Regions from separate parts of the Faecalibacterium faecis genome, predicted to be linked through region 2. Evidence: predicted binding sites of a transcription regulator. Region 2 holds the regulator's gene; each other region holds the start of a gene.
The links. The regulator Rex, encoded in region 2, represses fermentation and respiration genes when NADH is low (regulators of the CRP and FNR family bind a similar motif). The targets are predictions, from matches to a motif close to ATTGTTAANNNNTTAACAAT.

Region 1: WMO17_RS00575 (butyryl-CoA:acetate CoA-transferase) is a predicted target of Rex. The motif match lies at 4,248-4,267, and genes of this name have one in related genera.
Region 3: fucO (lactaldehyde reductase) is a predicted target of Rex. The motif match lies at 3,862-3,881, and genes of this name have one in related genera.

Annotation. Positions count from the first base shown of each region.
Region 1 covers NZ_JBBMEP010000001.1:121,275-131,472, reverse strand. The annotation lists gene WMO17_RS00600 (acyl-CoA dehydrogenase family protein) at 1-211, opposite strand, end outside; gene WMO17_RS00595 (3-hydroxyacyl-CoA dehydrogenase family protein) at 316-1,188, opposite strand; gene WMO17_RS00590 (enoyl-CoA hydratase-related protein) at 1,231-2,016, opposite strand; gene WMO17_RS00585 (acetyl-CoA C-acetyltransferase) at 2,139-3,356, opposite strand; gene coaD (pantetheine-phosphate adenylyltransferase) at 3,436-3,942, opposite strand; gene WMO17_RS00575 (butyryl-CoA:acetate CoA-transferase) at 4,456-5,802, shown strand; gene WMO17_RS00570 (AI-2E family transporter) at 5,851-7,116, shown strand; gene glmS (glutamine--fructose-6-phosphate transaminase (isomerizing)) at 7,485-9,305, opposite strand; gene WMO17_RS00560 (hypothetical protein) at 9,607-10,164, opposite strand; gene WMO17_RS00555 (DUF5685 family protein) at 10,161-10,198, opposite strand, start outside.
Region 2 covers NZ_JBBMEP010000019.1:30,159-40,356, forward strand. The annotation lists gene WMO17_RS10260 (ABC transporter substrate-binding protein) at 1-547, opposite strand, end outside; gene WMO17_RS10265 (thymidine kinase) at 1,147-1,764, opposite strand; gene WMO17_RS10270 (redox-sensing transcriptional repressor Rex) at 2,016-2,657, opposite strand; gene WMO17_RS10275 (ClpP family protease) at 2,919-3,599, shown strand; gene WMO17_RS10280 (DNA translocase FtsK) at 3,702-6,629, shown strand; gene WMO17_RS10285 (YgiQ family radical SAM protein) at 6,680-8,746, shown strand; gene WMO17_RS10290 (ComEC/Rec2 family competence protein) at 8,719-9,867, shown strand; gene WMO17_RS10295 (methionine synthase) at 10,100-10,198, shown strand, end outside.
Region 3 covers NZ_JBBMEP010000016.1:32,340-42,537, reverse strand. The annotation lists gene WMO17_RS09430 (calcium/sodium antiporter) at 1-859, opposite strand, end outside; gene WMO17_RS09425 (putative ABC transporter permease) at 1,100-2,407, opposite strand; gene fucO (lactaldehyde reductase) at 2,644-3,792, opposite strand; gene WMO17_RS09415 (GntR family transcriptional regulator) at 4,053-4,430, shown strand; gene WMO17_RS09410 (ABC transporter ATP-binding protein) at 4,423-5,124, shown strand; gene WMO17_RS09405 (hypothetical protein) at 5,118-5,918, shown strand; gene WMO17_RS09400 (sugar phosphate isomerase/epimerase family protein) at 6,080-6,928, opposite strand; gene atpC (ATP synthase F1 subunit epsilon) at 7,100-7,507, opposite strand; gene atpD (F0F1 ATP synthase subunit beta) at 7,507-8,919, opposite strand; gene atpG (ATP synthase F1 subunit gamma) at 8,953-9,834, opposite strand; gene atpA (F0F1 ATP synthase subunit alpha) at 9,821-10,198, opposite strand, start outside.

The DNA of each region.
Region 1 (10,198 bases), on a different contig from region 2:
TGACGTAGGACAGCACATCGCCGCCTGCACCGCCGACCTCAGTCGGGAAATAAATGCCCATCATGCCGAGCTTGCCCATCTTTTCGACGGTCTCTTTGGGGAAGTACTCTTCCGCATCAACCTTCTTTGCCAGGGGCTTGACTTCGTTCTCAGCAAACTCGCGGTACATTTTCTGTACCATCTGCTGCTGCTTGGACAGAGTAAAATCCATCGCTATATCCTCCTAACGGGTCTTTTTCATTTACCGGAATTGCCCGGTGCAAACAAATTCCTCCCGGCCGCGTTTCCACGGTCGGGAGAAACGTTTATCAGAATTTACAGCTGGTCAACAGGGGTCTTGGTGCGGTCTGCGTTGTAAACGTAGAAGCCCTTGCCGCTCTTGCAGCCCAGGTTGCCGCCGCGGACCATCTTACGGATCAGCGGGCATGCACGGTACTTGCTGTCGCCGGTTTCCTTGTACAGCACGTCCATGATAGCCAGGCAGATATCCAGGCCGATGAAGTCGCCCAGCTCCAGGGGACCCATGGGGTGGTTGGCACCCAGCTTCATGGCAGTGTCAATGCCAGCGATATCGGAAACGCCTTCCATCTTGATGAAGGCTGCTTCGTTGATCATGGGGATCAGGATGCGGTTGACAACGAAACCTGCAGCCTCGTTGACCTGAACCGGCTGCTTGCCGATGGCAACAGAGATCTCCTTGATCTTCTCAACGGTCTCAGCGGGAGTGTTGCAGCCTGCGATGACCTCGATCAGCTTCATGCGGTCTGCGGGGTTAAAGAAGTGCATGCCGACCAGCGGACGGCTAACACCCTTGCCGATCTCGGTGATGGACAGAGAAGAAGTGTTGGAAGCGAAGATGCACTCGGGCTTGCAGATCTTATCCAGCTCGCCGAAGGTGGTCTGCTTGACCTTCATATCCTCAAAAGCAGCCTCAACGACCAGATCGCAGTCAGCGCACAGGTCTTCCTTCAGGCCCGGGGTGATGGCAGCAACGATAGCGTCTGCCTTTTCCTGCGTCATCTTTCCCTTGGCAACCAGCTTCTCGTAGCCCTTCTTGATCTTTGCCAGACCATTCTCGGCCCACTCCTGCTTGATGTCGCACAGAGCAACGGTGTTGCCCTCAACCTGTGCAAATGCCTTTGCGATGCCCTGGCCCATGGTGCCAGCGCCGATAACACCGATCTTCATAGGAAACCTCTCCTTTAATATCAAAAATTATGTAGTAATGGATTAGTTGTTGGTGAACACTGCCTTGGGCTTCGGCTTCTCACGGCTCAGGAAGCAGGCCATGCCTTCCTTCTGGTCGTGGGTCTCGAAGCAGCTGCCGAACAGCTTTTCCTCGACCTCAACAGCCTTCTCGATGGGCAGGCTGATGCCGCCGTTGATTGCCTTCTTGCAGTTGCGTACAGCGATGGGTGCATTCTTTGCGATCTTGCCGGCCAGCTTCAGCACGTTCTCCATCAGTTCAGCCTGAGGATACACAGCGTTCACCAGACCAATGCGCAGAGCCTCGTCCGCCTTGATGTTCAGTGCAGAGTAGACCAGCTGCTTTGCCATACCCATGCCGACCAGACGTGCCAGACGCTGGGTGCCGCCGAAGCCCGGGGTGATGCCCAGACCCACTTCCGGCTGGCCGAACACAGCGTTGTCAGAGCAGATGCGGATGTCGCAGCTCATAGCCAGCTCGTTGCCGCCGCCCAGTGCAAAGCCGTTCACGGCTGCAATAACGGGGATGGGGAAGCTCTCGATCATCAGGAACACATCATTGCCCAGCTTGCCGAAGGCCTCGCCCTCTGCCTTGGTCATGGTGCTCATGGAACCGATATCTGCACCTGCCACGAAGCTCTTGTCGCCTTCGCCGGTCAGAACGATGCAGCGGACAGTCTCCTGATCCACAGCCTCAAAAGCTGCCTTCAGGTCTGCCAGAACTTCGGGATTCAGGGCATTCAGTGCCTTGGGGCGGTCGATGGTAATGATCTCAACTGCACCCTGCACCTCGGTTTTTACAAATGCCATTGTGAAAACCTCCTATTCAAATCTTATCAATTATCACAAACAGCCCCCGGACGGAGGAAAGGCTCTCCGGTTCCCTTCCCCGTCCGGGTCTGTCATTCAGTCAGGATTCCAAGAGGTGGAACTTAGTCCATCTCAACGATGGTAGCGCAGCCCATGCCGCCGCCGATGCACAGGGTAGCCAGACCCTTGTGAGCACCGCGATGCTTCATAGCATACAGCAGGGTGACCAGGATACGAGCGCCGGAAGCGCCGACCGGGTGGCCCAGAGCAATTGCGCCGCCGTTGACGTTCACCTTGCTCATATCAAAGTTCAGAGCCTGGCTGACAGCCACAGACTGAGCAGCAAATGCCTCGTTGGCCTCGATCAGATCCATGTCAGCAACGCTCATGCCGGTCTTAGCCATGACCTTCTTGGTAGCAGCGATGGGGCCCAGACCCATGACTTCCGGCTCAACGCCAGCCAAAGCACCTGCGACCCAGGTAGCCAGAGGCTTCACGCCCAGCTCCTTAGCCTTCTCCTCGCTCATGATGACCAGAGCAGCAGCGCCGTCATTGATGGCGGAAGAGTTGCCGGCGGTCACGATGCCGTCCTTGGTGAAAGCGGGCTTCAGCTTTGCCAGCACTTCAGGAGCGCTCAGACGGGGGCCTTCATCAGTATCGAACACGGTGTCGCCCTTCTTGCCCTTGATCACAACGGGAACGATCTCGTCCTTGAAAGCGCCGTCCTTGATGGCCTTGTCAGCCTTCAGCTGGCTGTTGTATGAGAACTCGTCCAGCATCTCACGGGTGATGGGGCTGTAGCCGTACTTCTTCTGATAGGTCTCGTTGGTGCAGACGTTCTCAGCGGTCATGCCCATGTGCTTGTTGAAGCCGCAGGCATCCCACAGAGCATCGTTGACCATGGTATCCACGATCTCGCTCTTGCCCATAGGAGCGCCCATGCGGTAGCCGTAACGAGCCTTCTGCAGTGCGAAGGGAGCCATGTCCATGTTCTCCATGCCGCCTGCGACCACGATATCAGCATCGCCAGCCTCGATCATCTGAGCAGCCATATTGACGCAGTTCAGACCGGAGCCGCACACCACGTTGACAGTGACAGCCGGGGTCTCGATGGGCAGGCCAGCCTTCAGAGCAGCCTGACGAGCGACGTTCTGGCCCAGACCGGCCTGAATGACGCAGCCCATGTAGACATGATCGACCTGCTCGGGAGCGACGTTTGCACGGTTCAGAGCTTCCTTGATGACGATGGAGCCCAGCTCAACTGCGGGAACGTTTGCCAGAGTGCCGCCGAACTTGCCAATAGCGGTACGGCATGCAGATGCGATAACGATCTTTTTCATGTGAATAGCCTCCTGAATTGTGTATGTGTTACTTTTCGTAAGCCATTTTTATCAAAACGCCCGTAAGCGCTTTTACAAATTAGGTCTCGGGGTCTTTTTTCTGCCGGATCAGCGCATACTTTTCGTTGACCGCCTTTTCCACATTGGGTGTGACGAACTTACCGATGTCGCTGCCGTAGTAAGCTGCCTCTTTTACAATGGTGGAAGAAAGGTAGCTCCACTTGATGCTCGTTGCCAGAAACATGGTCTCGATGCCGGGCATCAGTGCGTGATTGGTCTGCGCAAGCTGGATCTCGTTTTCAAAATCCGTCACCGCCCGCAGGCCCCGCACCATCACCGAAGCGTGCCGTTTCTTGGCGAACTCCACGGTCAGGCCGTCGAAGCTCTCCACCGAAACATTCTGGATGCCTTTGCAGCACTCCTTGAGCAGCTCTACGCGCTCCTCCACGGTGAAGAGCGGATTCTTTGCGCTGTTGTTGAGCACCGCCACGATCAGATGATCGTTGATCTTTGCTGCGCGCTTGATGATATCGAGATGCCCTTTTGTGACCGGATCGAACGAACCGGGATAAACTGCTGTTGCCATCGTCTGGTGTCCTCCTTGAGCGCTGTGAAAAGCGCGTTTTGGTTCTGCCATGATAGCACTTTCCAGTCTTGGGTGCAAGATTTTTGTGCAAGCTGTACGTTTTATCGTTAAAATTTAAACAATCAATGTCGTGCTGCATCGCAGCTGCCTGCTACGCTATAAGTAAACCATATCGTCAAAATTTTATCAAGTCCTTTTGCAAAGATTTTGGTTTTCCAGTACCAAACAATCGTCCAAAAACTCCTCGAATTTTGTCCATATTGCCAGTCGGTCAAAATTTTCTCGATAAACTATTGATTCTACACATTGTTAATGTTATAACTAAGTTGTGCAGATCTGCTGCCCTGTCCGACAGCTGCCTTCTGCTGGTTATCAGGATATCATCCGCCTGTGTCAGAGCTGTGTTCAAATTGCCAACAGGTGGTAAACATCCTGCAAAGATTTGTCCGTGCAGGAAGAGTAAATGATAAATTTACAATTCCTTTATGTTATTATAGGAGAGGATGGTTTATAATGGATTTTACGGAACTGTATGCTCAGAAGAAAATGACCGCCGCTCAGGCTGCCGCACTGGTCAAAAGCGGTGACTGGGTGGATTACGGCTGGGCTGTGAACACCCCTGTGGCGGTGGATGCCGAGATCGCAAAGCGTCTGCCTGAGCTGGAAGGTGTCAACTTCCGCGGCGGCATCCTGATGTGGGTGCCCGCGATCTTCCAGATCGACGATCCCGCTGCACACATGACATGGAACAGCTGGCATATGGGCGGCATTGAGCGCAAGGCCATTGCACAGGGCTTCTCCTTCTACTCCCCCATCCGTTATTCCGAGCTGCCCCGCTACTACCGCGAAAGCCCGGATCCGCTGGATGTGGCGGTGTTCCAGGTGACCCCCATGGACGAGCATGGCTACTTCAACTTCGGCCCCAGTGCATCTCATCTGGGTGCTGTGTGCGAAAAAGCCAAGAAGATCATCGTTGAGGTCAACAAGAACATGCCCCGCTGCCTTGGCGGCATGGAGAACTGCATCCACATTTCTCAGGTCACCGGCATCGTGGAAGGCGAGAACCCGCCCATCGGCCAGATGGCCGCTCCCGGTGCTGCTACCGAAGTGGATCTGAAGGTTGCCAACCTGATCGTTCCGCAGATCCCCAACGGTGCCTGCCTGCAGCTGGGCATCGGCGGTATGCCCAATGCCATCGGCAGCCTGATCGCACAGAGCGATTTGAAGGATCTGGGCGTGCACACCGAAATGTATGTGGATGCCTTTGTGGATATCGCCAAGGCCGGCAAGATCACCGGTGCATGCAAGCAGCTGGACAAGGGCCGTCAGGTCTACGCCTTCGGTGCCGGCACCCAGAAAATGTACGATTACCTGAACGATAATCCGGAGTGCATGTCTGCACCCGTGGACTACACCAACGATATCCGCAGCATCTCCGCACTGGATAACTTTATTTCCATCAACAACGCTGTGGACATCGACCTGTTCGGTCAGGTGAACGCCGAGACTGCAGGCCTCAAGCACATCTCCGGTGCCGGCGGTCAGCTGGACTTCGTTCTGGGCGCATACCTTTCCAAGGGCGGCAAGAGCTTTATCTGCCTGTCCTCTACCTTCTTTAATAAGAAGACCGGCCAGCTGGAGAGCCGCATCCGTCCCACTCTGGAAAACGGCAGCATCGTCACCGATACCCGTGCCAACATCCACTACCTGTGCACCGAGTACGGCTGCGTGAACCTGAAGGGCCTGACCACCTGGGAAAAGGCTGAAGCTCTGATCAGCGTAGCACATCCCGACTTCCGTGAAGACCTGATCAAGGAAGCCGAAAAAATGCACATCTGGCGCAGGAGCAACAAAATCTGATAAGTGCCGCGGGGATTCCTGCTGTCCGCGGCTGAAATGGAGTCTATCATGATGGACAAAAAGCCGCACATCAAGCCCTATCTCTACGGGATGTTGGCAGGATTTGGAGCGATCTCCCTGAGCATCATCTTCTTTTTCCTGATCTACCGCTTCGATGGTTTTGGCGATGCCATCTCCACGCTGACCGGCATTCTGATGCCATTCATCTACGGTGCCGTCATCGCCTACCTGCTCAAACCTGTGTGCAACACCATCGAGAGCTTTCTGCGCCGGTTCATCCCGGAAAAGATGCATGGTCTGGTCAATGTGCTGTCCGTTACGCTGACCATCCTGTTCGGCCTGCTCCTCATCTACGCTTTGTGCATGATGATCATTCCGCAGCTCATTACCAGCGTGACCACCCTGTACTACACTGCGCAGCGCAACCTCGCAAAGTTCGTGCAGTGGGCGAATCATGTGGAGTTCATTGAGAACAACCAGCAGATCATGGACATGCTCAACTCTGCTTATGCCACCATCAGCACCAATATCGATGATCTGATCAAGACCCGGCTCCTGCCCTCCATGCAGAACATCGTCAGCGGTGCCGCAGTGGGTGTGCTGAACGTAGTGACCATGGCCAAGAACCTGATCATCGGCATCATCGTGGCCGTGTATATGCTGGCCAGCCGCAAGCGCTTTGTTCAGCAGGCCAAGCTGGTGCTCTACAGCATCTTCAAGCCCCGCTGGGCAGAGCTGATCAAGGAAGAAGTGAAGTACGCCGATAAGATGTTCGGCGGTTTCATCAACGGCAAGATCATGGATTCCGCCATCATCGGCGTGCTGTGCTATATCGGCTGCCTGATCTTCAAGTTCCCCAGTGCCCTTCTGGTTTCCGTGATCATCGGCGTGACCAATGTGATTCCCTTCTTCGGCCCGTTCATCGGTGCCGTGCCCGCCACCCTGCTGATCCTCATTCAGAGCCCCATCAAGGCGCTGTGGTTCGTCCTGTTCGTTCTGGTGCTGCAGCAGCTGGACGGAAACGTGATCGGCCCCAAGATCCTGGGCAACACCACCGGTCTTTCCAGTTTCTGGGTACTGTTCGCCATCCTGCTGTTCGGCGGTCTGTGGGGCTTTGTGGGCATGATCGTAGGTGTGCCGCTGTTTGCAGTCATCTATGATGTGATCAAAAAGCTGGTCATCTACGGCCTGAAGCGCAACAAGGAGATCGACCTGCTGCAGACTTACCACGACAACTTCGGTGACCCGGAGGACGATGTTCCGGTAGAAGCGTCTGCATCGGAAGCACCTCCTGCCGAAACAAATAATCTATAAATCACAATGCCCCGGCATTCCATGTGATACGCTACCCCTAGAGTAGACAGAGACAAAAACTCTGAGTACTCTGGGGGTATTTTCATGTCAAGAAAGAACAATCACTCTTCACGATTGACTGCTGCAACAGCCGCCGTTACCAGCACCGTCTGTTCATCCAGATGTCGATGCAGGCTCATGTCGGTGCCATGAACCGAGCTGCCTGATACCGATTTTGCACAAAAAATTCGCCGTCTCCTTGTGGAAACGGCGAACAAAAACCTTATATTATTTTTTTCTACTTGACAGAATGCACTTCAGTGATTCAGAGCAGGTCCTGTTTTTTTATTTCTGTTTCGTGCAGGGCTTTCTGGCTGCGTTTTATGCCGTCACTCCACGGTCACGCTCTTGGCCAGATTGCGCGGCTTATCCACGTCACAGCCGCGCAGAACAGCCATATAATAGGCAAACAGCTGCAGCGGCACAATGAGCTGCAGCGGCATCAGGATATCCTCATACTCATCCAGCCGGATCACGGCATCTGCCACGCCTTCCGGCACCACAGCATCCTTTGTGGTAAACAGCAGCACCCTTGCGCCGCGGCTGCGGGTCTCCTTGGCATTGGAAATGGTCTTTTCGTACACCTGTTTCTGGGTGGCCAGTGCGATCACCGGCACGCCATCGGTGATCAGGCTGATGGTACCATGTTTCAGTTCACCGGCTGCATAGGCATCCGAGTGCACATAGCTGATCTCCTTGAGTTTCAGGCTGCCCTCCAGCGAGAGCGCATAGTCGAACCCGCGCCCAATGAAGAAGCAGCTCTGGGTGTTCACATAGCGGCTGGCAAGGTACTTGATCTGCTCACAATCTGCAAGGCGCGGCTTGATGACCTCCGGTGCGCGCAGCAGCTGGGCCGTAAAGCGGCGGGTCTCTGCCTCGCTCAGCCGTCCGCGCGCGTAGGCCAGCCGCAGTGCAAACAGATACAGCACGCACATCTGCACCATATACGCCTTGGTGGATGCTACCGCGATCTCCGGCCCGGCATAGGTGTACATTACATAATCTGCGGCACGTGCAATGGAGCTGCCAACCACATTCACGATGGCCAGCACCGGCACGCCGCGGCTCTTGGCCAGCTTGAGCGCTGCCAACGTGTCGCTGGTCTCGCCGGACTGGCTGATGATGATGACCAGATCGTTCTTTTCCAGAATGGGATCCCGGTAACGGAACTCGCTGGCAATGTCCACCTCGGCGGGCACACGGGCCAACGTTTCGATGGCAGATTTACCCACCATGCCGGCATGCATAGCCGTACCGCAGCCCACCAGATGCACCCGGCCAATACCGCGCAGCACTTCATCGGTCAGCTCCGGGATGCGCAGCACCGGCAGTCCGTCCTCTACACGGGGGCTGACCGTGGCCATAATGGCCGCAGGCTGCTCGTTGATCTCCTTGAGCATAAAGTGGGGATAGCCGCCCTTTTCGGCAGCTTCCATATCCCAGTCCGCCGTCAGTTGCTGGCGCTCCACCGGCTCACCAAATTCGTTGTAGAAGCGGATGCCCTCTGTGGTGCAGACGGCCATATCCCCTTCTTCCAGCACGCTGTATTTCCGGGTATACTTGAGCAGTGCCGGAATATCCGAAGCCACAAAGTTTTCGCCCTCGCCCCAGCCGACGATCAGCGGGCTTTCCCGCTTGACTGCAAAAATGGTGTCCGGGTAATCCCGGAACAGCACGGCCAGCGCATAGCTACCGCGCACCTTGGCAAGCGCCTGCTGCAATGCACGCAGCGGGTCACCGGTATAGCAGCTGTCGATCAACTTTACCAGCACTTCGGTGTCCGTCTCACTCTGGAAGGTATAGCCTTTTGCGGCCAAGCGCTCCTTGAGCAGGCCGTAATTTTCAATGATGCCATTGTGCACAATGCTCACACGCGGGGTCGAATGCGGGTGGCTGTTCACATCGCTGGGCTCGCCATGGGTAGCCCAGCGGGTGTGGCCGATGCCGCAGAAGCTTTGTGCCAGCTGCTGCGCCGCCAGCTTTTCCCGCAGGGCGGTGAGCCGTCCTTTGCTTTTTACCACGCGGATGCCGCCGTCCAGCGCAAGCGCCACACCGGCGGAGTCGTACCCGCGATACTCCAGCTTTTCCAGACCATCCAGCAGCACGTCCTGCGCACTGCGCTTACCGACATAACCAACAATGCCGCACATACAAAACACCTCCATACCGACCGTTCCCGCGCAAAAAGGCGCAGTGATATCCGGTCAGCTTCCTAGTACAGTTTATGTTCTTGTATGGCTTTCTTTGAAGGGATCTGTTGCGGTATTGCTGCCGTTTTTTGCCCTTCTCTGCGGCTGGTCTAGCCCTCAGCCGGAGAAACATCCGCCGAATCTTTCGATGATTCCTCTCCTCGTCACCCTCGCGGCTGTCACCCGCGTGGCCCGGCGCTTTGCGTTACCTGTGTGCTGCGCTCTCCCCTTTCTGATGCCCCATTATAGCACAAAGGCTGGCTCAGCGCCAGCCCAAAGTTTTATGAAGTTTCGGCCGCCAGACCAGCCGGTACATCATGAGCATGTTATGCAATGCCCGGTCGTACAGCACAAAGGCAACATTGCCCATGACCAGCGTTGCCAGCGAGACAGCCAGCGCGGTGGTGCGCAGCTCCTGCGAAATGCTGCCCGCCGGCACCAGCAGAAATACCAGCCCGTACATGGCCAGCACTGTGCCGTTGCACAGCAGCAGCTTGCAGACAATGCGCAGAACCGCAGGGCGGATGCGCTCAAACTTCGGCTTTGCCAGCGGGTAATACCCCAGCAGGAACACAAAGATCAGCGCTACTTCCTTATCCGGCACGAACAGCAGTGCCAGCAGGCTGACTGCCGCATAGGCCGTCAAAGCCAGCTGCATCCCGCACTCCACGCACACCGTGGCAACAAGGAAGCCTGCCACTGCAGGCGCAATGAACATGGCAATGGGGATCACAGCTCCCAGCAGCATCAGTGCGACGCACAGCGCCGCCACAATGCCGCAGTAAGCCATGGCCCAGCTTTTTTGATGGTTTTGCTTCATGGGATCTCCCAGTTTTCGTGCTCAGCACCGGCTT
Region 2 (10,198 bases):
AGGTGGTCATGTTCCAGAAGAAGATACGGCCGGTCATGGAAACGGGCACGCACTGCTGGCTGTTTGCAACGTAGCAGGCGTCCATGGCAGCGTCATCCCACTGGGTCAGATCCAGGAACTTGGAAACAGTGTTCAGGTCCACGAACTTGCTGCCATCAGCAGAGTAGTTGTACAGCCAGTTCCAGTTCACCTGGCACACATCCTGTGCGTTGCCAGCGATGAAGGCAGCTGCCATCTTCTCTTCCCAGCCGGACCATGCGGCGAAGGTGGGCTCGATGGTGATGTTGGTGTGCTCAGCCTGGAACTCCTTGATGGCGTTCTGGTAAGCCTCGTGACGGCTGTCGCCGCCCCACCAGCTGATGGTCATGGAAACAGGGCCGTCAGACAGTGCCAGGCTCTCGTCTGCAGAAGCAGCGGGAGCGGAAGAAGCGGTGGAAGCAGCAGAGCCGGATGCAGCAGAGTTGCCGCCGCAGGCAGCCAGAAGGCCGGCAGCGCCCACAGCGCCGGTGACCTTCATGAAATCACGACGAGAAATTGCCTTGCTCATTTTTGTTCTCCTCCTAAATACAGAAAACATCATCTCGAACGGGGGTCTGCACATACCCCGTTGTATACAATTATGATAACAAAACAACAACCAAAAAGAAAGACGCAAATTGCAGATATCTAAACAAAAAACGTACAAATATTGCTCTTGTTTCCGCGCAAGAATTGACGCCTTCGCTGAAATGAATAAACTTGGCTCGAAAAACTGTGCAACATGTATACTTCGCTATTTTGCATAGAAAACTGGGATGCATCATAGGAGGAACGTCGAATTTTGCAATAATTTTGTAAACATTCCGTTTCAGAACGTGGAAACGTTGCATACATTGTGGACGAACAACAGCTTAAAAAGCCCGGATGGGAGTCTTTGAACTGATATATCAATAGCGCAAAAAATGTGCACTCTGATATATCAATTGTTTGCGGCGGGCATCCGGCACCGGTCTTCGGGCATGGAAATCGGTGCTTTTTCGCCCTTTGGGGGGGTGAAGAAGCACCGACAGCGACATATTTTGCGCTGTTGTGTGGACTGCGCCTGTGGGCCGGGAATAAAAAAGAAAGGCTGCCGTGTCGTTGAACACAGCAGCCTTGTATACAAGTTTATTCAACCCGCGAAGCAGCTTTTTCGGCGTAGAACGCGCGCTTTGCCTTGAAATAGCACTGGGGGCACATGCTCACGTACTGCACATCGTTTTCCAGATCGATGGCCACCTGCTCGCCCTCAAAGACGAATCTGCCGTTCACCCTGCGGCAGTTGCAGATGGCCTTGCGGCCGCAGGTGCAGATGGTCTTCATCTCCTCGATGGTGTGGGCCAGCTCCAGCAGGCGGGTAGAGCCGGGAAAGCCCTTAAGCGAAAAATCTGCCCGCAGGCCGTAGCAGATCACCGGAATGTTCAAATCCACCGTTACCATGAACAGCTGTTCTGCCTGCTGCGCAGTGAAAAACTGGCTCTCGTCGCACAGCACGCAGGCCAGCGGCGCACCGTCAGCGTTGGCCGTGCGCACGGCCTCGAACACGTCCGTCTCCGGCGGGATCAGCAGATCAGCCTTGCGGCGCACGCCCAGACGGCTCACCAGCTCACCGCCGCCCTTGGTGTCCACCTGTGGCTTGAGGATCAGCACCCGCATCCCCTGTTCTTCGTAGTTGTGGGCTACCTGCATCAGGGCGGTGCTCTTGCCGCTGTTCATCGCGCCGTAACGGAAATACAGTTTTGCCATTTGAAAAACTCTCCTTACAGAACGAACCCTCTCAGCCAAAGCCTGACGGCTTTGCCAGCTCCCCCGATGGGGGAGCTTTTCTGTATCTTCCGGGCAGGCTGTCCCTGCGCCGGAGAAGCAGAAACTTTCCCGTCCCCACTCACAAAGCTCCCCTTTCGGGGGAGCTGTCGAGCGTATGCGAGACTGAGAGGGTTCAGCGGCATCTCAGGCTTTAACTGAGAGGGTTCTCTTATTACTTATAATAGGTACGTTCAGTCCTGATTGCGCAGGCGGTAGCCAAGGCTCATCAGGCTGTCGCCCAGATGGACGTTCTCCACCACCACATCGGGATACGGCACAGAGAGGTCATAGTGGGAGAAGTTCCAGAAGCCCTCGATGCCCAGATCCACCAGACGGCCGCTGACCTGTTCCGCACCGTCGCGGGGCACACAGAGCACTGCGACCTTGGGGTGATGCTCGGCACAGAAAGACTCCAGCTCGTCGATATGGCGGATCTGGATGCCGCTGATCTCCTTGCCCACCTCGCTCTGTGCCACATCAAAGGCGGCGATCAGGCGGTAGCCGTTGGTATCGGTGGTGATAAAGCGGCTCACTGCCTTGCCCAGACGGCCGCAGCCGATCAGGATGGTGGGCAGGCGGTCACCGTTGCCGAACAGCAGGCCTTCCAGAATGGAGAGCAGGTTTTCCACCGAGTAGCCAATGCCCTGCCGGCCATTCACATCGCCGATGCAGTTGAAGTCCTGCCGTACCTGCGAAGCGGTGGTGCCCATCTGAGCAGCCAGCTCGCGGGAAGAAATGCTGTTGATGCCGTCCGCCTGCAGAGAGCACAGATAGCGGTAATATTTGGGAAGACGCTTGATAACGGGAAGCGAAGCCCTTGCAGGAGTGTTCATAGAATACTTTCTCCTTTCGCTCTATCGCAGTACTTGCCGCAGCTGCCTGCTTTACAGATGCGGCACAAAGAAACCCCGATCCGTTTACGGGTTCATATTGCAGATATTACAGTCAATTATTTAAAGTATACTGCACCGATGGAGAATGTCAAATCATTCTCAAAAAATTTTTATGAAATGTTACCGCTTTTTTGCTGCAGCGGGTCTGCATAGCCCGGCACAGGCTGGGGAATGCTGACAAAAAACGCAGGAGGAAAGCACATGAATGATGAAACGCAGCAGACCGACGCGCGTCGGCTGGAAAAGGAAGAGATCGAGGATCTGGGCACGGTCACGCTGGCCCGCGGCGGGCATGTGATCCACTGCCTGACCGTCATCGGCCAGATCGAAGGCCATTCGGAAGCGCCGCAGGGCCAGAAGACCACGAAGTATGAGCATGTCATCCCGCAGCTGGTGGCCGCGCAGGAGGACCCCCGCATCGAGGGCCTGCTGGTGTTGCTGAACACGGTAGGCGGGGATGTGGAAGCGGGCCTTGCGCTGGCAGAGCTGATCGCCAGCGTGTCCAAACCCAGTGCAACGCTTGTGCTGGGCGGCGGGCACTCCATCGGTATCCCGCTTGCCGTCAGCGCCCGGCGCAGCTTCATCGTGCCCACGGCCACCATGACCGTGCACCCGGTGCGGCATTCCGGTGTCATTCTGGGGGTGCCGCAGACCATGCGCAGCTTTGAGCAGATGCAGCAGCGCATCACCGGCTTTGTGGCGGCCCACAGCGGCATGACCGAAAAACGCTACACCGACCTGATGCTCCACACCGGCGAGCTGGTGATGGACATGGGCACCGTGCTGGATGGACGCCGGGCCGTGAAGGAAAAGCTCATCGACGAGCTGGGCGGGCTTTCGGATGCGCTGGCGTGGCTGTATAAAGAGATTGAACGCAAATGAAGGCCGATTTTGTACAACAATAGGTTTGCCATTTTCTTCCCTGCGTGGTACAATAATAAAATCAAATAGTGTGTCTACTACAAACGCGGGGAACAAAGAAACATGGCAACAAAAAAACGTAAAACGACAACACGGCGCGCAGCATCGCGCAAAAAACGCGCAGAACAGCGGCTTCCGGCGGGGCTTGGCACCCTGTTTGCAGGCCTTTTGCTGGTGGTGCTGGCCTTTGTGGAGGGAGATTCGGCATGGAAGGCCCTGCACGATGTGCTGTTCGGACTTTTTGGCTGCGGCAGCTTTGTGCTGGGCGCGGCAGTGTGCTGCCTTGCTGTGCAGTATACCCGGGGCGAAGACCTTCTGCCCAAGATCTTCAAGCTGGTTCTTGGGCTGGTGTTTGCCTGCGGCACGATGATCGTTTTTTCCGATATCCAGCCGCAGGGCATGTCGGCATTCCAGATGACAGCTGCCTGCTACGCAAACGGCGTGAATGCATGGATCGGCGGCGGTGCGCTGGGTGCACTGCTGGGCGGCAGCCTGCTGCTGCTGTGCGGACGGCCTGCGGCAACCCTTATCATGATCGTGCTGGCACTGTGTGTCAGCCTGTACATTTTTGATTTGACCCCGGCAGAGGTGTGGCAATGGCTGTGCGCTGCGTTTGGCGGCGTGCACGCAAAGGGTGCGGCCATGGCGCAGCAGAGCGCAGCCCGCCGCGCTGAACGTGCCGCTGCCCGCGCGGCAGAAGCCGAGGCTGAGGAAGACTACGACGAAGCAGAAGATGAATACCGGGATGAGGAAGATGCCGAAGAGGAGATGGAAACTCCGGCTTTCCGCATCGGTGTGCCGGACTGGCTGAACGGCATCCGCCACTGGGGCCACAAGGTGACCGAAGAGATGGAGGCGGAGGAGCCGGAGGCCGCCCCGCAGCCGGAGCCGCCCGCAGATACTTCCGGCCAGCCGCTTGCCCAGCCGGAGCCTGCCGCCCCGGCCATCACGCCGGTGCAGGTACGGGTATCCCGGCCCCGGGCTTCCTTTGACGTAGACCTTGGCCCCGACCACACTGAGGTGAAGGAGGGCGGCAGCGAACCCATCGAGCCGCTCATCGTGGGCCCGGGCGGCACCTTTGGGCAGAACCCGCTGCGCCCGGCCCCCAGACCTGCCCCGCAGCCCATCGTACAGGACGCGGTGGAGACCGATGCATCCGATTTCTTTGCAAAAGCTGCACAGCCGGTGCAGCCTGCGGCAGCGGAAAGCTTTGATACTCCGGTCATGACCCCGGCAATGCCGACGGCCCAGCCGGAAAGCCCGGCAGCGGCAGTCACGCCGGAGATGCCCGCCGTGCCCATCCAGCCCGCAGTCCCGGCGGCACCCGCCCGGGTGAGCGCCGAAAACGCCGTTGCCATGCGCGGCACACCCGACGAGGACGGCTGGATCAGCATTACCAGCGAACCGGTGGAGGAAAAGGATATTAGCACGCTGGTGGCAGCGGCAATGGAAAAGCCTGCCGCTTCCGAGCAGGCCGCGGCAGCGGCCCCTGTGGACGAGACCGAACCGGTGGATACTTATCAGTACCAGTATCCGCCCATTGAGCTGTTTGAAAAATCGCAGGACGAGACCGACCCCGGCGCGCAGGAAGAGCTGAAAGCCAACGCCCAGAAGCTGGTGGACACGCTGGAAAGCTTTGGCGTGCGCACCCGTGTGCTGGATATCTCCCGCGGGCCGTCCGTTACCCGGTACGAGGTGCAGCCCATGGCGGGTGTCAAGATCAGCCGCATCACCTCGCTGGCAGACGATATCGCCCTGAACCTTGCGGTGGCGGACGTGCGTATGGAAGCACCCATCCCCGGCAAGCCTGCCGTGGGCATTGAGGTGCCCAACCACAAAAAGACCCCGGTGTATATTCGCAGCGTGTTCGAGAGCCAGAGCTTTTTGCGCATGACCTCACCTCTGGGCATTGCGCTTGGTAAGGACATTGCCGGTGTGGCACAGGTGGCAGACCTGTGCAAGATGCCCCATCTGCTCATTGCAGGCAGCACCGGCAGCGGTAAATCCGTGTGCGTGAACAGCATCATCATGAGCCTGCTGTTCCGCTCCAGCCCGGAGGACGTGAAGCTGCTGCTGATCGACCCCAAGGTGGTGGAGCTGGCCGAGTACAACGGCATTCCCCACCTGCTGATGCCGGTGGTCACCGAGCCGAAAAAGGCCGCAGGTGCCCTTGGCAGCGCGGTGCAGGAGATGGAGCGCCGCTATCATCTGTTTGCAGAGAACAATGTGCGCGACATCAAGTCTTTCAACAAGCTGGCCGCAGAACGGCCTGATCTGGAAAAGATGCCCTACATCGCCATTATCATCGACGAGCTGGCCGATCTGATGATGGTGGTGGGCAAGGATGTGGAGGACTCCATCTGCCGCATCGCCCAGAAGGCCCGCGCTGCCGGTATGCACCTGATCGTAGCCACCCAGCGCCCCAGCGTGGACGTGATCACCGGCCTGATCAAGGCCAACATCCCCAGCCGCATCGCATTTGCAGTGTCCAGTCAGGTGGACAGCCGCACTATTCTGGACGGCTCCGGTGCCGAAAAGCTGCTGGGCATGGGTGATATGCTGTTCATGCCCGTGGGTGCGCCCAAGCCTACCCGTATTCAGGGCACTTTCGTGCGGGATGAGGAGATCAGCCGTGTGCTGGACTTCATCAAGCAGAGCGGCACCGTGCAGTATGACGAAGCCATGATCGAAGCCATGGAAAAGCACGCCATTCAGGACGGCAAGAAAGGCAGCGGCGGCGCGGACTCCGACGAGGATCCCGATACCGACCCGATGTTCAAGCAGGCCGTGGAGGTGGTCATCGATGCCGGTCAGGCCTCCACCAGCCTGCTGCAACGCCGCTGCAAGCTGGGCTACGCCCGCGCGGCCCGTATCATGGACGAGATGGAACAAAAAGGCATCATCGGACCCTACGAGGGTGCCAAGCCCCGCGCTGTGCTTATCAGCCGCCAGCAGTGGCTGGAAATGCAGATGAACCAACCGGAGGAATAAAAATAAAAGAGCACTCGCCCGTGTTCAACCAAGAATGAGGATATTAGCAAATGGACAACTCTTCCCCTAAGATCTACACCGAATTTCTTCCCATCAGCCGGGCCGATATGGAGGCCCGCGGGTGGGAGCAGCTGGACTTTGTGGTGGTGGGCGGCGATGCCTATGTGGACCACCCCAGCTTTGGCACTGCCATCATCAGCCGTCTGCTGGAAGCCGAGGGCTATAAGATCGGCGTGCTGGCCCAGCCACGCTACACCGACTGCGAGGACTTCAAGCGGTTCGGCAAGCCGAAGTACGGCTTCTTCATCGGCGGCGGCAACGTGGACAGCATGGTCAGCCACTATTCCGTGGCAAAGATCCCCCGCGCCGAGGACGAATACTCCCCCGGCGGCAAGGGCGGCGCACGCCCGGACCGCAGCGCCACCGTGTACACCCGCCTTGCCAAGCAGGCCTATCCCGACCTGCCGGTGATTCTGGGCGGTCTGGAGGCGTCCCTGCGCCGCTTTGCCCACTATGACTACTGGCTGGACACCGTTCTGCCCAGCATCGCCGAGGATTCCGGCGCGGACATCATCAGCTTTGGCATGGGCGAGCACCAGACCGTGGAGATCGCCCGCCGCCTTGCCGCCGGGGAGCCGGTGGAGAGCATCACGGACGTGGACGGCACCTGTTACATGACCGACTTCGACCATCTGCCCGAGCGCTACGTGGAGTGCGCAGGCTTTAAAAAGGTGGCGTCGGATAAGACGGCGTATGCCAAGGCCTGCCGCATCCAGATGGACAATCAGGATGTGGTCAGCGGCCAGATCATCGTGCAGAAGCAGAGCGAAAAGTATCTGGTGCAGAACATCCCCGCAAAGCCGCTGGTGCGCGGGGAGCTGGATAAGGTCTACGCCCTGCCCTACACCCGCCGTTACCACCCCATCTACGAGAGCATGGGCGGCGTGCCCGCCATCCGTGAGGTGCAGTTCTCCATCATCCAGAACCGCGGCTGCTTTGGCGGCTGCAACTTCTGCGCCATCCAGCTGCATCAGGGGCGGCGTGTCACCAGCCGCAGCGCGGACAGCATCGTGGCAGAAGCCGAGCGCATGACCCACGAGCCGGATTTCAAGGGCTACATCCACGATGTGGGCGGCCCCACCGCAAACTTCCGCTTTCCCTCCTGCCGGGAGCAGATGCTGCGGGGCATGTGCACCGGCGGCAAGCACTGTCTTGCCCCCACCACCTGCTCCCACATGATCGTGGACCACAGCGACTACCTGAAGATCCTGCGCCGGGTGCGGGAGCTGCCGGGCGTGAAAAAGGTGTTCATCCGCAGCGGTATCCGGTTCGACTACCTGATGGCCGACCCGGACGACACCTTCTTCAAGGAACTGGTAGAGTACCATGTGTCCGGCCAGCTGAAGGTGGCTCCGGAGCACTGTGCCCCCAACACGCTGGCCTACATGGGCAAGCCGCCCATCGAGACCTTCAACAAGTTCAAGGATAAGTTCTATGAGCTGAGCAAAAAGGCCGGCAAAAAGCAGTATCTGGTGCCCTATCTGATGTCCAGTCACCCGGGCAGCACCCTCAAGGATGCGGTCTATCTGGCAGAATATCTTTATAAAAACCACATGCGCCCGGAACAGGTGCAGGATTTTTACCCCACCCCCGGCACTGTGAGCACCTGCATGTTCTACACCGGCCTTGACCCCTACACCCTGAAGCCGGTGTTTGTGGAAAAGACCCCCGAGGGCAAGGCGCTGCAGCGGGCGCTGCTGCAATACTACGAGCCTCGCAACGCCGAGAAGGTAGTCAAGGCGCTGAAGATGACCCACCGGGAGGACCTGATCCCCCTGCTGGTGCCCGCCGTAGGCCGCCGCGCCGTGCAGCGCTCTGCCCGCCGGGCCGAAGCCGCCGATGTGACGATCCACAATGACGGCACCTATACGGTGCGCCCGAACCAGAAGGGCCATAACGGCAAGCCTGCCCACGGCCAGAGCCGTGCCGCTGCACCGACAGGCCGTGCGCCCAGCCCCGGCGCACGCTTTGCGCCCCATTCGGCACCCGCGCGCAAGCCAAAAAACGATCAACAGAAAGAGAACACAACGTGGAAAACTGGAAAGAAGAAAAAGTAAACGCGCCTAAGAAAGGCCTGTGGCAGCGCCTTGCTGCGCTGGCCGCTGCCGCCGCACTGGTGCTGAGCCTTGCGGGCTGCAGCGGGCTGCCGTCCGTCCCGGGCGGAAGCGCCGATGTAGTGCCGAACCCGTCCGCTTCTGCTGCGGCGGCTGTGGATACGGTGGACGCACCCTTGGAGGTGCATTTCATCGATGTGGGTCAGGCGCTGAGTGTGCTGGTGGAATGCGACGGACAGTTCATGCTCTACGACGGCGGCAATGTGGACGACGGCAGTCTCATCGTCTCTTACCTGCAGAGTCAGGGGGTGGAACAGCTGGAATATGTGTTCTGCTCCCACGCGCATGAGGATCATGTAGGCGGCTTGGCTGCCGCACTGGCCTACTTCCCGGCGTACCATGTGTACAGCCCGGTGACCGATGCCTCCACCAAGTGCTTTCAGGATTTTGTTAAATACACCCAACAGCAGGGCCTGCAGGTAGAGGTGCCCGCCGTGGGCACGATGTGGCCGCTGGGCGGCGCTACCGTGACCATGCTTGGCCCGGTGGCACAGTACAGCGACACCAACGATACCTCCATTGTGCTGCGCATCGACTACGGCTCCACCAGCTTCCTGCTGACCGGCGACATGGAAAAGACTGCGGAGACCGACCTTGTGAACAGCGGCGCGAACCTCAGGGCCGATGTGCTGCAGGTGGGCCACCACGGTTCCAGCACCTCCACCAGCTACCTCTTCCTGAACGCGGTGCTGCCGGAAATGGGCATCATCTCCTGCGGCGTGAACAACAAGTACGGCCACCCGCACGAGGAAACGCTGAGCATCCTGCGGGATGCCGGGGTGGATGTGTACCGCACCGACCTGCAGGGCACCATCACCATTGGCAGTGACGGCCAGAACTACACCGTGGGCACCGAGCACTTTGCGGCAGATTCCGCGCTGAACCCCACCGACCCGGCGGCATCCAGCACGGCCCAGCAGGCGTACATCGGCAATGTGAACAGCAAAAAGTTCCATCTGCCTACCTGCCCGAACCTGCCGGCAGAGAAGAACCAGATCCTCTTCTCCAGCTATCAGGAAGCCGTGGAAGCAGGCTATACGCCCTGTTCCAGCTGCATCAAATAAAGAACGAACTCCCCCAGTCTGCTTCACAGACAGCCCCCTCTGGGATGGGGCCTTTGGCAAAACCGAAAAGCTTACCTTTTCGACAGAGGCTCCCTCCTTGAGGGAGCTGGCACGGCGTGAGCTGTGACTGAGGGAGTTTTCTTTTATCCGCCGCTCTGCGGGATTGATAAAATCCCACAGGTGCGGTATACTTAAGACCACTTTATTTCAAAAAAGCAAGGAGGTGTGGCGGATGATCGGTGCACCGCAGCCGCTGGTGCTGGCAAAACCGGCGGCGATCGATACAGCACAGGCAGCGCGGTATTTCGGGGCCAGAGGGGAACCGGACGAC
Region 3 (10,198 bases), on a different contig from region 2:
GCAGCATTACGGCGAACATGACCGGAAACTCCAGCACCAGCGATGCATTGTGGCCGAAGAGCAGGGAGTTCTGCGGGATGGTAAAGGGTGCCACCGTGGCGGAAACACCGCTCACCAGCACCAGATTGAACACGTTTGCACCAATGACATTGCCCAGCGAAAGTGCACCGTGGCCCTTTGCCAGCGAGGTGATGGCCGTTACCAGCTCCGGCAGCGAGGTGCCCAGTGCCACGAAGGTGAGCGCGATCACCGACTCCGGCACGCCCAGTGCCTGTGCGATCAGGGTGCCGTTGTCCACCAGCAGGTTGGCACCCACGGCAATGAGCACCGCGCCCACGGCCAGCAGGCCCAGCTCCTTGGCAAAGGATGCATTTTCTTCCGGTTCTTCCTCTTCTTCCGGGGCGGGGGCGTTCTTCATGGCCATCACGTTGCAGATGATATACGCTGCGAACATGGCCAGAAGGATCAGGCCCACCGGGCGGGAGAAGTAGCCGGTGGTGTAGGCCACACCGGCATAGAAGGCCGCTGCCACAAAGAAGAACAGCACCGGCGTGCGCAGGCTCTTGGGGTCTACCTTGCCCGGCTTTACCGCAATGGTGAGGGCCGCAATGAGCGATGCATTGCAGATGATCGAACCGATGGCGTTGCCGTAGGCGATCTCGCCGTGGCCGGTAAAGGCCGAGGTGGTGGAGACCATCACCTCCGGCAGGGTGGTGCCGATGGACACCACGGTGGCACCGATGAGCAGCTCCGGCACATGGAAGCGGCGGGCAATGCCCGTGGCACCATCCACGAACCAGTCACCGCCCTTGATGAGGCACAGCAGGCCCACGATGAACAGCAAAACAGGAATGAGCATAGTTTTTCTCCTTTTGTTTTTGGCAGAGCAGCAATAAAAAAGAGACCTTTATTACATCCTGCCCAAAAACGGGAAAGTGTAATAAAAGTCTCAAGCTTCCGGTGACACAGCGGGCATTTCTGCCGGGATGTCGCTGCGCCACAGCGCACCGTTTTTGCAAAACGAGCGCCCTTTACTCCCTTTTATCCGGAAAATATTATACCGGTTTTTGCACCAAAGTGCAAGAGGAGCGTTGAAATTTCATCCGGCCTTGGCTACTTTCTTCGCGTTGGGATAAATACGCTCCATGCGGGCATCGTCAAAATGCGCATCCAGCAGCGTATCGATGCTGTTTTTGGGGCCTTCACCGCTGGTGCGGGCATCGTACCGGGCCAGCGCCAGCGCACTGGTGAGCATGTTCACCGCCATGAACACTGCCAGCAGGACGGTCATCCATGGGCGGACGCGGCTGCGCACCTTCTTCATGCCTCTGAGCACCAGCGGATAGCCGTAGCGCATCCATATCACCGCCGCAATGCCCCAGAAAAAGCAGTACAGCAGGTTGATGCGCCCGCCCAGATTGAACTTGAACTTGCTGTAGTCCCAGAACACAGTGCCGAACAGCAGCTCGGTGACGGCGCTGCACACGTATTCGTACACACCGCCCATGACGGTGCCGAAGGCGAACAGATAGCGGTCGCTCCGGTCCTTTTCCTGACGCAGCAGCACCGTTGCCAGCACCAGCGCCAGACCCCACACCACGCTGAACGGCCCCCAGACCAGACTGGAGCGGCTCATCCAGACCCCGGCGGTCACGCGGCAGAACACCGTCTCCACCATGTCGCCCAGAAACGCGCCGATCACGAACAGCCACAGCAGGTCGGACACGCTGAGGAAGTTCTTTTCCCCCTTCCGGAGCGCAGTCTGCTCCTGCCGGGCCGCAGCCGGGTAAGCATACTGGATGCGTTTTTCAATGTAAAGCGCGATCCTGCGGCGCAGCGTATCCGACCGCTTTCCCAGTCTCTGGTTGAGCTGCTCCAGCACCGGGTGCCGGGCCGCATACTGCTGCACCAGCACCGCCGAACCGATCTGGTCCAGCACCGCCACCGTCAGCGAGACCCATACTGCCGGGCGCAGCAGCCAGACAGGGATCTGCGCGCACAGCTGCAGCAACACATTATTGCCCCACAGCACACTTGCCGTGCCCAGCGCACCCCACAGCAGCGAATACTGCAGGCACACATAGCCGTTCAGATTGAATTTTTTTCCGGAATAGTCCCACCACTTGCGGCGGTGCAGGCGTTCCAGCAGCTTGGCGGTGATCCATTCCATCACCGTTGCCGCCATCATACAGGCAAAGAACAGGTAGACCGGCTCGGCGCGCAGGTCGCCGAAACTCACGGCCAGCAGCACGCCGGTGGTACCGTAGATAAAGCAGAACGGGCCTGCCGCCGCACCGCGGTTGGCAAACCTTCCGCCCCGGATGGTCGCGACTACCGTCTCAGCCACCCAGCCCAAAAAGGAATATACTAGATAAATAACACCCAGAGTATAGAAGTTCAGCGTCATAAGATTCCTTTCGCTTCCAGTTTTTTCTTACTGCATTGATTGTACCCGTTTTGGGCGCTGTGTACAAGAGCCGTGCAGAAATTTTGTCACTCTGCGACGCGGCAGGCTCTCCGGGCATCTCTGAAAAGACGAAGATCCAGTCTGTTGCTTTGTTTTCAGATACATCTTAGAAAAAGGCCCTGCCATCCCGAAGGACAGCAGGGCTCAAAATTACAGCTTGAATTTACAGAGCGGAATCACAGCTGGCTCTTATACAGCTCCACGATCTCCTCCACGCTGGTGTCGCGGGGATTGCCGGGACGGCAGGCATCCGCAAATGCGGACTCGGCGAGGAACTGGATATCCTCTTCCTTCAGGATGCCGTGCAGATTTGTGGGGATGCCCACGTCTGCGCTCAGCTGCTTGACGGCGGCGATGGTGGCGTCAGCGGCTTCCACATCGTTCATCTCATCGATGCCCACAACACCCATGGCCTTGCCCACGGCGCGGTAGCGCTCACCAGCGACGCTCTTGTTGTACTCCAGACCCACCGGCAGCAGGATGGCGCAGGCCACACCGTGCGGGGTGTCGTACAGAGCGGACAGGCCGTGTGCCATGGAGTGGACGATGCCCAGACCCACATTGGAGAAGCCCATGCCGGCGATGTACTGGCCCAGAGCCATGCCCTCGCGGCCTTCCGGGGTATTCTGCACTGCGCCGCGCAGGCTCTGGCTGATGAGCTTGATGGCTTCCAGATGGAACATATCGGAGATGACGCAGTGACCCTTGGTGATGTAGCCCTCGATAGCGTGGGTCAGAGCGTCCATGCCGGTGGCGGCGGTCAGGCCCTTGGGCATGGAGGACATCATATCGGGATCGACCACGGCGATCTCGGGGATATCGTTGGTATCCACGCAGACGAACTTGCGCTTTTTCTCCACATCGGTGATGACGTAGTTGATGGTGACCTCAGCAGCAGTGCCGGCAGTGGTGGGAACAGCGATGGTGAACACAGCGTGCTTCTTGGTGGGAGCAACGCCTTCCAGAGAGCGGACATCCGCAAACTCGGGGTTATTGATGATGATGCCGATGGCCTTTGCGGTATCCATGGAGGAGCCGCCGCCGATGGTCACGATGCAGTCAGCTTCAGCAGCCTTGAAAGCGGCCACGCCGTCCTGCACGTTGGCGATGGTGGGGTTGGGCTTGATCTCGCTGTAAACAGCATAGGCAAAGTTTGCAGCATCCAGCAGATCGGTGACCTTCTTGGTGACGCCGAACTTGATCAGGTCGGGGTCGGAGCAGACGAATGCCTTCTTGTAGCCGCGGGCGGTCAGTTCGGGAACGATGTTCTCAATGGCACCGTGGCCATGGTAGGAGATGGTATTCAGAACGATGCGGTCAGCCATAGTTATTTTTCCTCCAAATCTCTTTTCCGCCGCTTTCCGGGCGGAGCTCTCTGTTTTTCAGCATAGCACATTGTCAAAAGCTTTGCAATGTGAAATTGTTTGAATTTATTGTAATTTTTTATCAATGTGCAGTGTTTTATGGGCACTTTTTTCAATTTCCCACAGTTTTATGGTGTTTTTTCTTTTTCCCCTTGACAAACAGAGCAAATCGTGTATTATTGTATCAAGCGCTTAATACAGCAAGACAAGGAGATGATACCATGGGCGAACAGTTTGATGCCAGCCGCCCGATCTATGCCCAGCTTGTGGAACGGCTGAAGGCCCGGATCCTGGCCGGCACCTACCCGCCGGGCGGGCATCTGGATTCGGTACGTGATCTGGCCGCAGCCGCCGGGGTGAACCCAAACACGATGCAGCGGGCCCTTGCCCAGCTGGAGACGGAAGGGCTGGTGCACACCGAACGCACTGCAGGCCGCTATGTTACGGAGGATACTGCATTGATCGAACAGCTTCGCGCCGACACCGCCCGGACGCTGGCGTCGGATTTTCTGGAAAAGATGCGCGGCATCGGCTACAGTCCCGCACAGGCAGCCGCGCTTTTGGAACACTGGGACGCAAAGGAGGACCGCAATGAATGAGCTTTTGAGCTGTGAAGCACTGACCAAGTGCTACCAGAAGGATAAGACCGCACTGGAAAATGTAGACCTGCACATCGGCTTTGGCCGCATCGTGGGGCTGCTTGGCCCCAACGGCAGCGGCAAGACCACCCTCATCAAGCTGGCGAACGGTCTGCTGCAGCCCAGTGCAGGCAGCATCCGGATCGCCGGCATGACCCCCGGGCCGGACACCAAAGCTATCGTGTCCTATCTGCCGGACGCCGACTGGCTGCCGGACTGGATGCGTGTGGAGCAGCTGGTGGAAATGTTCCACGAATTTTATGCCGATTTTGACCCCGCTAAGGCAAACGAAATGCTGGCCCGGCTGGAACTGGAACCGAAGGCACGGCTCAAGACCCTCTCCAAGGGCAGCAAGGAAAAGGTGCAGCTGATCCTTGCCATGAGCCGCGCCGCAAAGCTCTACCTACTGGATGAGCCCATTGGCGGCGTGGACCCTGCCGCCCGGGACTACATCCTGAGCACCATCCTGAACAACTACAGCCGGGATGCGACCGTCATTCTATCCACCCACCTCATCGGCGATATCGAGCCAATTCTGGACGAAGCCGTCTTTTTGAAGGATGGCCGGGTGTTCGCCCACCGCAATGCCGAAGAGCTGCGCGAGACCGAGGGCATGAGCGTGGATGCATATTTCCGGGAGGTATTCAAATGCTGAAACAGCTGTTAAAATATGAATTCAAGGCCACCGGCCGCACCTACGGCGGGCTGTATCTGGCCCTTGTTGCGCTGGCAGTGCTGAGCGGCTTTTCCCTGCGCAGCTCTTCCAAGGACAACTTTGCATCTCTGCTGCTGTTCGCCTACATGATCGTAGCCGTTGCGGTGGCAGTGGTGTCCGTGATGACCATTGTGACCCGCTTCACCCGCAATCTGCTGGGCCGCGAAGGCTACCTGATGCACACCCTGCCGGTGACGGAAAGCCAGCTCATCCTTTCCAAGCTGATCTCCAGCGTGGTGTGGATGCTTTGCAGCAGCATCGTGGGTATTTTCTCCTTTGCGGCGATGCTGCTGGCTCTGTCTCTGAACAGCGCGGCCCTGCAGCAGCTGCCGGAGCTGTGGCAGAAAGTGGTGGAGATCTTCCGCATGACCGGCAGCTCCGGGTGGCTCTGGCTGGTCTTTGAAACGCTGAACGGGCTGGTGGCACTGGTGTCCAGCATCCTGTGCATCTATGCCGCTTGCATGATCGGCCACCAGTTCAAAAAGCACATGGTCCCGGCCGGTATTCTGGCATTTTTCCTGCTGTCCTTCCTGCAGAACTGGCTGAGCTCCGGTGTCAGCAGTGCCGACATGCTGCAGGCTGTTTCCGATCCCACCCTTGGCGGTGTAGATGTTTCTATTGCTGCGCCCAGTGCGTTCACCACCCTGTTCGGGCTGGCGGTCAGCATCGCCTTTGCCGCAGGATACTTTCTGCTGACCCGCTGGCTGATGGAACATAAGCTGAATCTGGAATGATCTTAATGTCCTCCGCTTTCGTTCTGGGCATTTTCAGCGAAACTACTTCTTAATTGCAATTTGTAAAAGGCCGAACCATAAACTTCATCTGATACAAAAAACATCTGCAAGCTGCCCCATTCCGGGCAAAGCTTGCAGATGTTTTTCTTGTTATAAAGTGTTCAGCACTCGTCGTACTGCTTTTTCAGGTAGTTCAGGCATTCCACCGCGTTTTCCGGGGTGGTATTCTCCAGCGTTGCAAAGATATAGGGCTTTTCCTGCTTTGCAAACCGCAGGATGGTGCGGTAGTCCTCCATACCGCCCTGCCCTGCACCCGTAGCAGCCAGCTGGCCGCCCGCATCCTTGCGCAGGAAATCCTTGAAGTGGATCATGGCGATGTCCTTGCCCAGAAGCTCGATGGCCTCGGCGAACACTTCCTCGCGGCGGTCCACATTTTCCATGTTCAGCAGGTTGACGGGGTCGAACAGGATCTGCAGGTTCGGGCTGCCGATCTCGTCCAGCACAGTGCGGGCGCGTCTGGCATCGTACACGATGTGCTTGACCACCGGCTCAATAGCAATGGTCACGCCGTACTGCTCGGCACAGCGCACCACCGGCTTGAAGTTCCGGATAAAAGTAGCAAGGGCTTCGTCGCTGCGGCACTCCGGACAGAATTTGTACTCCGCGTTGGGCGCACCGGTCTCGGTGCCCACCATGCCGCAGCCCAGCAGGCTTGCAAAGCGGATGTGCGCATAGTATTTTTCCTGAATGGCGTGCAGGGCATCCGCATCCGGGTGGGCAAGGTTCAGGTAGTTGCCCAGCACGGCAATGTCGATGCCGTTTTTCTCAAACAGATGCCGCAGATACAGCGCATAGCCGGGGGTCAGGGCGCTGGGGGTGCAGGGCAGCTCCTTGAAGGATTTGCTCAGGGCCACATGGGCGCAGGTAAAGCCTTTCTGGCGCACCAGCGGCAGCACCTGTTCAACGGGCAGCTTTTCCGCGTCATGCAGACGCAGGCCGAATTGGATCATGGAAAACCTCCTCCTTTCCCGCACAACACGCGGGGTTGCATTGACCTTATTATACACGAAAGCTGCGTTCCATGGAACAGCCTGAAACAAAAAAGAGCATCACTTTGCACCCTCAATGGATACAAATGATGCTCTTTTTTCAGATCTGGTCCTGGCAGACGCGGCTCATTCTCAGCGCCGGTACTTTGCAGCGGCCTGCAGGCGCTGCATCGCACGGTCGAGCGCGATCTTGCTCTGATAATATTCATGCATGCTCTGCTGATGCTGCAAACGCTCCTCGGCACGGATGCGGGCAGCCTCGGCACGGTTCTTGTCGATATCCTCCGGGCGCTCGGCGCTGTCCACCAGCACCATCACATAGGCAGGCGTCACCTCGGCAATGCCGTCGCCTACCAGGATGTCCCGGCTTTCACCGTTCACCTCAAAGTGCAGGATGCCCATGTGGATGGCCACCAGTACCGGGCTGTGTCCAGCCTGTATGCCGTACACGCCATCGCTGATGGGCAGCACAAGGTCTTCGCAATCGCCCTGATAGTACTCACCGCTGGACGCAGTGATGTTCAGCATGAACTTGTTCATCAGACGGCACCGCCCTTTTCCTCAGCCAGCTTTTCCGCTGCCTTCTGGCGGGCATCTTCCAGCGTACCAACGTTGAAGAAAGCCCACTCCGGCAGATCGTCGGCCTCGCCGTCCACAATGGCGGCAAAGCCGCGCACGGTATCCTGCAGCGGCACATACTTGCCCTTCAGGCCGGTAAAGTTCTCGGCCACAGCAAAGGGCTGGGACAGGAACTTCTGCAGCTTGCGGGCGCGGGCAACGGTGAGCTTGTCGTTCTCGTCCAGCTCGTCCATGCCCAGAATGGCGATGATGTCCTGCAGTTCCTGATAGCGCTGCAGAATGGACTGCACCTTGCGGGCCACGCGATAGTGCTCCTCGCCCACGATATCCGCTTCCAGAATGCGGGAGGTGGATGCCAGCGGGTCCACGGCCGGGTAAATGCCCTGCTCCACGATCTTACGGGACAGCACGGTAGTGGCATCCAGATGTGCAAAGGTGGTGGCGGGGGCCGGGTCGGTCAGGTCGTCGGCGGGGACGTAGACGGCCTGCACAGAGGTGATGGAGCCTTCCTTGGTGGAGGTGATGCGCTCCTGCAGAGCGCCCAGCTCGTTGGCCAGAGTGGGCTGGTAGCCCACAGCAGAAGGCATACGGCCCATCAGAGCGGACACCTCGGAGCCTGCCTGCACGAAACGGAAGATGTTATCAATGAACAGCAGCACGTCCTTGTGGGTCTCCTCACGGAAGTACTCTGCCATGGTCAGGCCGGTCTCGGCAACACGCATACGTGCTCCTGGGGGCTCGTTCATCTGACCAAAGACCAGTGCGGTCTTATTCAGAACACCGGACTCGTTCATCTCGCCCCAAAGGTCGCAGCCCTCGCGGGAGCGCTCGCCGACGCCGGTGAAGATGGAGTAGCCGCCGTGCTCGGTGGCCACGTTATGGATCAGTTCCTGGATCAGCACGGTCTTGCCGACGCCTGCACCGCCGAACAGACCGATCTTGCCGCCCTTTGCATAGGGGGCCAGCAGGTCGATGACCTTGATGCCGGTCTCCAGGATCTCGGTCGCGGGCTTCTGCTCTGCAAAGCTGGGGGCCTTGCGGTGGATGGGCCAATGCGGCACATCATCCACAGAGCCCTTGCCGTCGATGGGTCTGCCCAGCGGGTCGAACATGCGGCCCAGCGTGGCTTCGCCCACCGGTGCGGTCAGGCCGTGGCCGGTAGCGGTCACGGTCATGCCCTTGCCCAGACCCTCGCTGGCGGAAAGCATGATGCAGCGCACAGTGGTCTCGTTGACATGCTGTGTCACTTCCATCGTGCGCTCGGTGCCCTCGGCGGTCACGGTAAGCGCTTCCTGCAGGGCAGGCAGCTTGCCTGCGGTGAACTGCACGTCCACCACAGGGCCGGCTACGCGAATAATAGTTCCCTGTATCATACGATTGCCTCTATACTAATTTGTAAATACGTTTTATTCCGCCCGGTTCTGCACGGCAGCCGCACCGCCGATGATCTCGGTGATCTCCTGTGTAATGGAGCCCTGACGGGTGCGGTTGTATTCCAGCTGCAGCTCCCGGATCATATCGTTGGCGTTCTTGGTGGCGGAATCCATGGCGGTCATGCGGGCGCTCTGCTCTGCGCAGAAGCTCTCGGTCATGGCACCAAAGATCATGCCGTGCATATAAATGGGCGCGATCTGTTCAAACACCGTCCATGCAGACGGGAACATCTCCACATCGCCCTTCGGATCGCCCAGACCCTTGGGGGCAGGCTGCAGATGGGCGCGGTCCAGCGGCAGCAGACGCACCATGGTGGGCTCGCTGGTCAGTGCATTCTCGATGCGGGTATAGATGAGATAGATCTCATCCAGCTTGCCGGTCTTGAAATCATCGATGGCGTCCATCGTGATATCGCGGGCACGCTGCAGCGTAGGCTCCGTGGCACCGTAGTGGAAATCCTCCACCAGCCGCGGATCCTTGTGGTACAGGGCGCGGTAGCCGGTCTGGCCGATCACATAGAACCGGTCGTTCTCATCCGCATTTTCCTTGAGGAACTTGATGATGTTCTGGTTGTAAGCGCCTGCCATGCCCTTATCTGCCGTCAGCACGATGTAGGCCCGCTTGGGGTTTGCGATATTACGCTCGTGGAAGAACGGATGCACCGGCTCTTCCGGCAGGTGGGGCACCACGCGGGAAATGGTATCGCGCATACGGTTGAAGTAGGGCGATACATTCTGGTAGTTCTTACGTGCCTTGCGCAGCTTGGACGAGGAGATCAGGTACATGGCGTTCGTGATCTTCATGGTGTCCTGAATGCTCTCGATGCGCTCCTTCAGCAGCTTACTGGACGGCATGGCTGTCGCCTCCCGCATAAGCTTTCCAGGCGTTCAGGATGGCATCGACCATTTCAGGTTCCAGCTTGCCGGTGGCGGTGATCTTATCCATCGTACCGGACACATCCGCGCGGAACTGACGCACAAATGCGGAAGTTTTGGCGCGCAGCTCGGCAGTGGGCAGTTCGTCCAGCACACCGTGGGAAGCCAGCACCAGCGTGACCACCTGCTCGGCGTCGGACTTGGGCTGATACAGCGGCTGCTTGAGCATTTCCATCAGAGCCTTGCCGTGGTCCAGCTGGCGGCGGGTCTCTGCGTCCAGATCCGAGCTGAACTGTGCAAAGGACTCCATATCCTTGTACTGTGCCAGCTCGATACGCAGGTT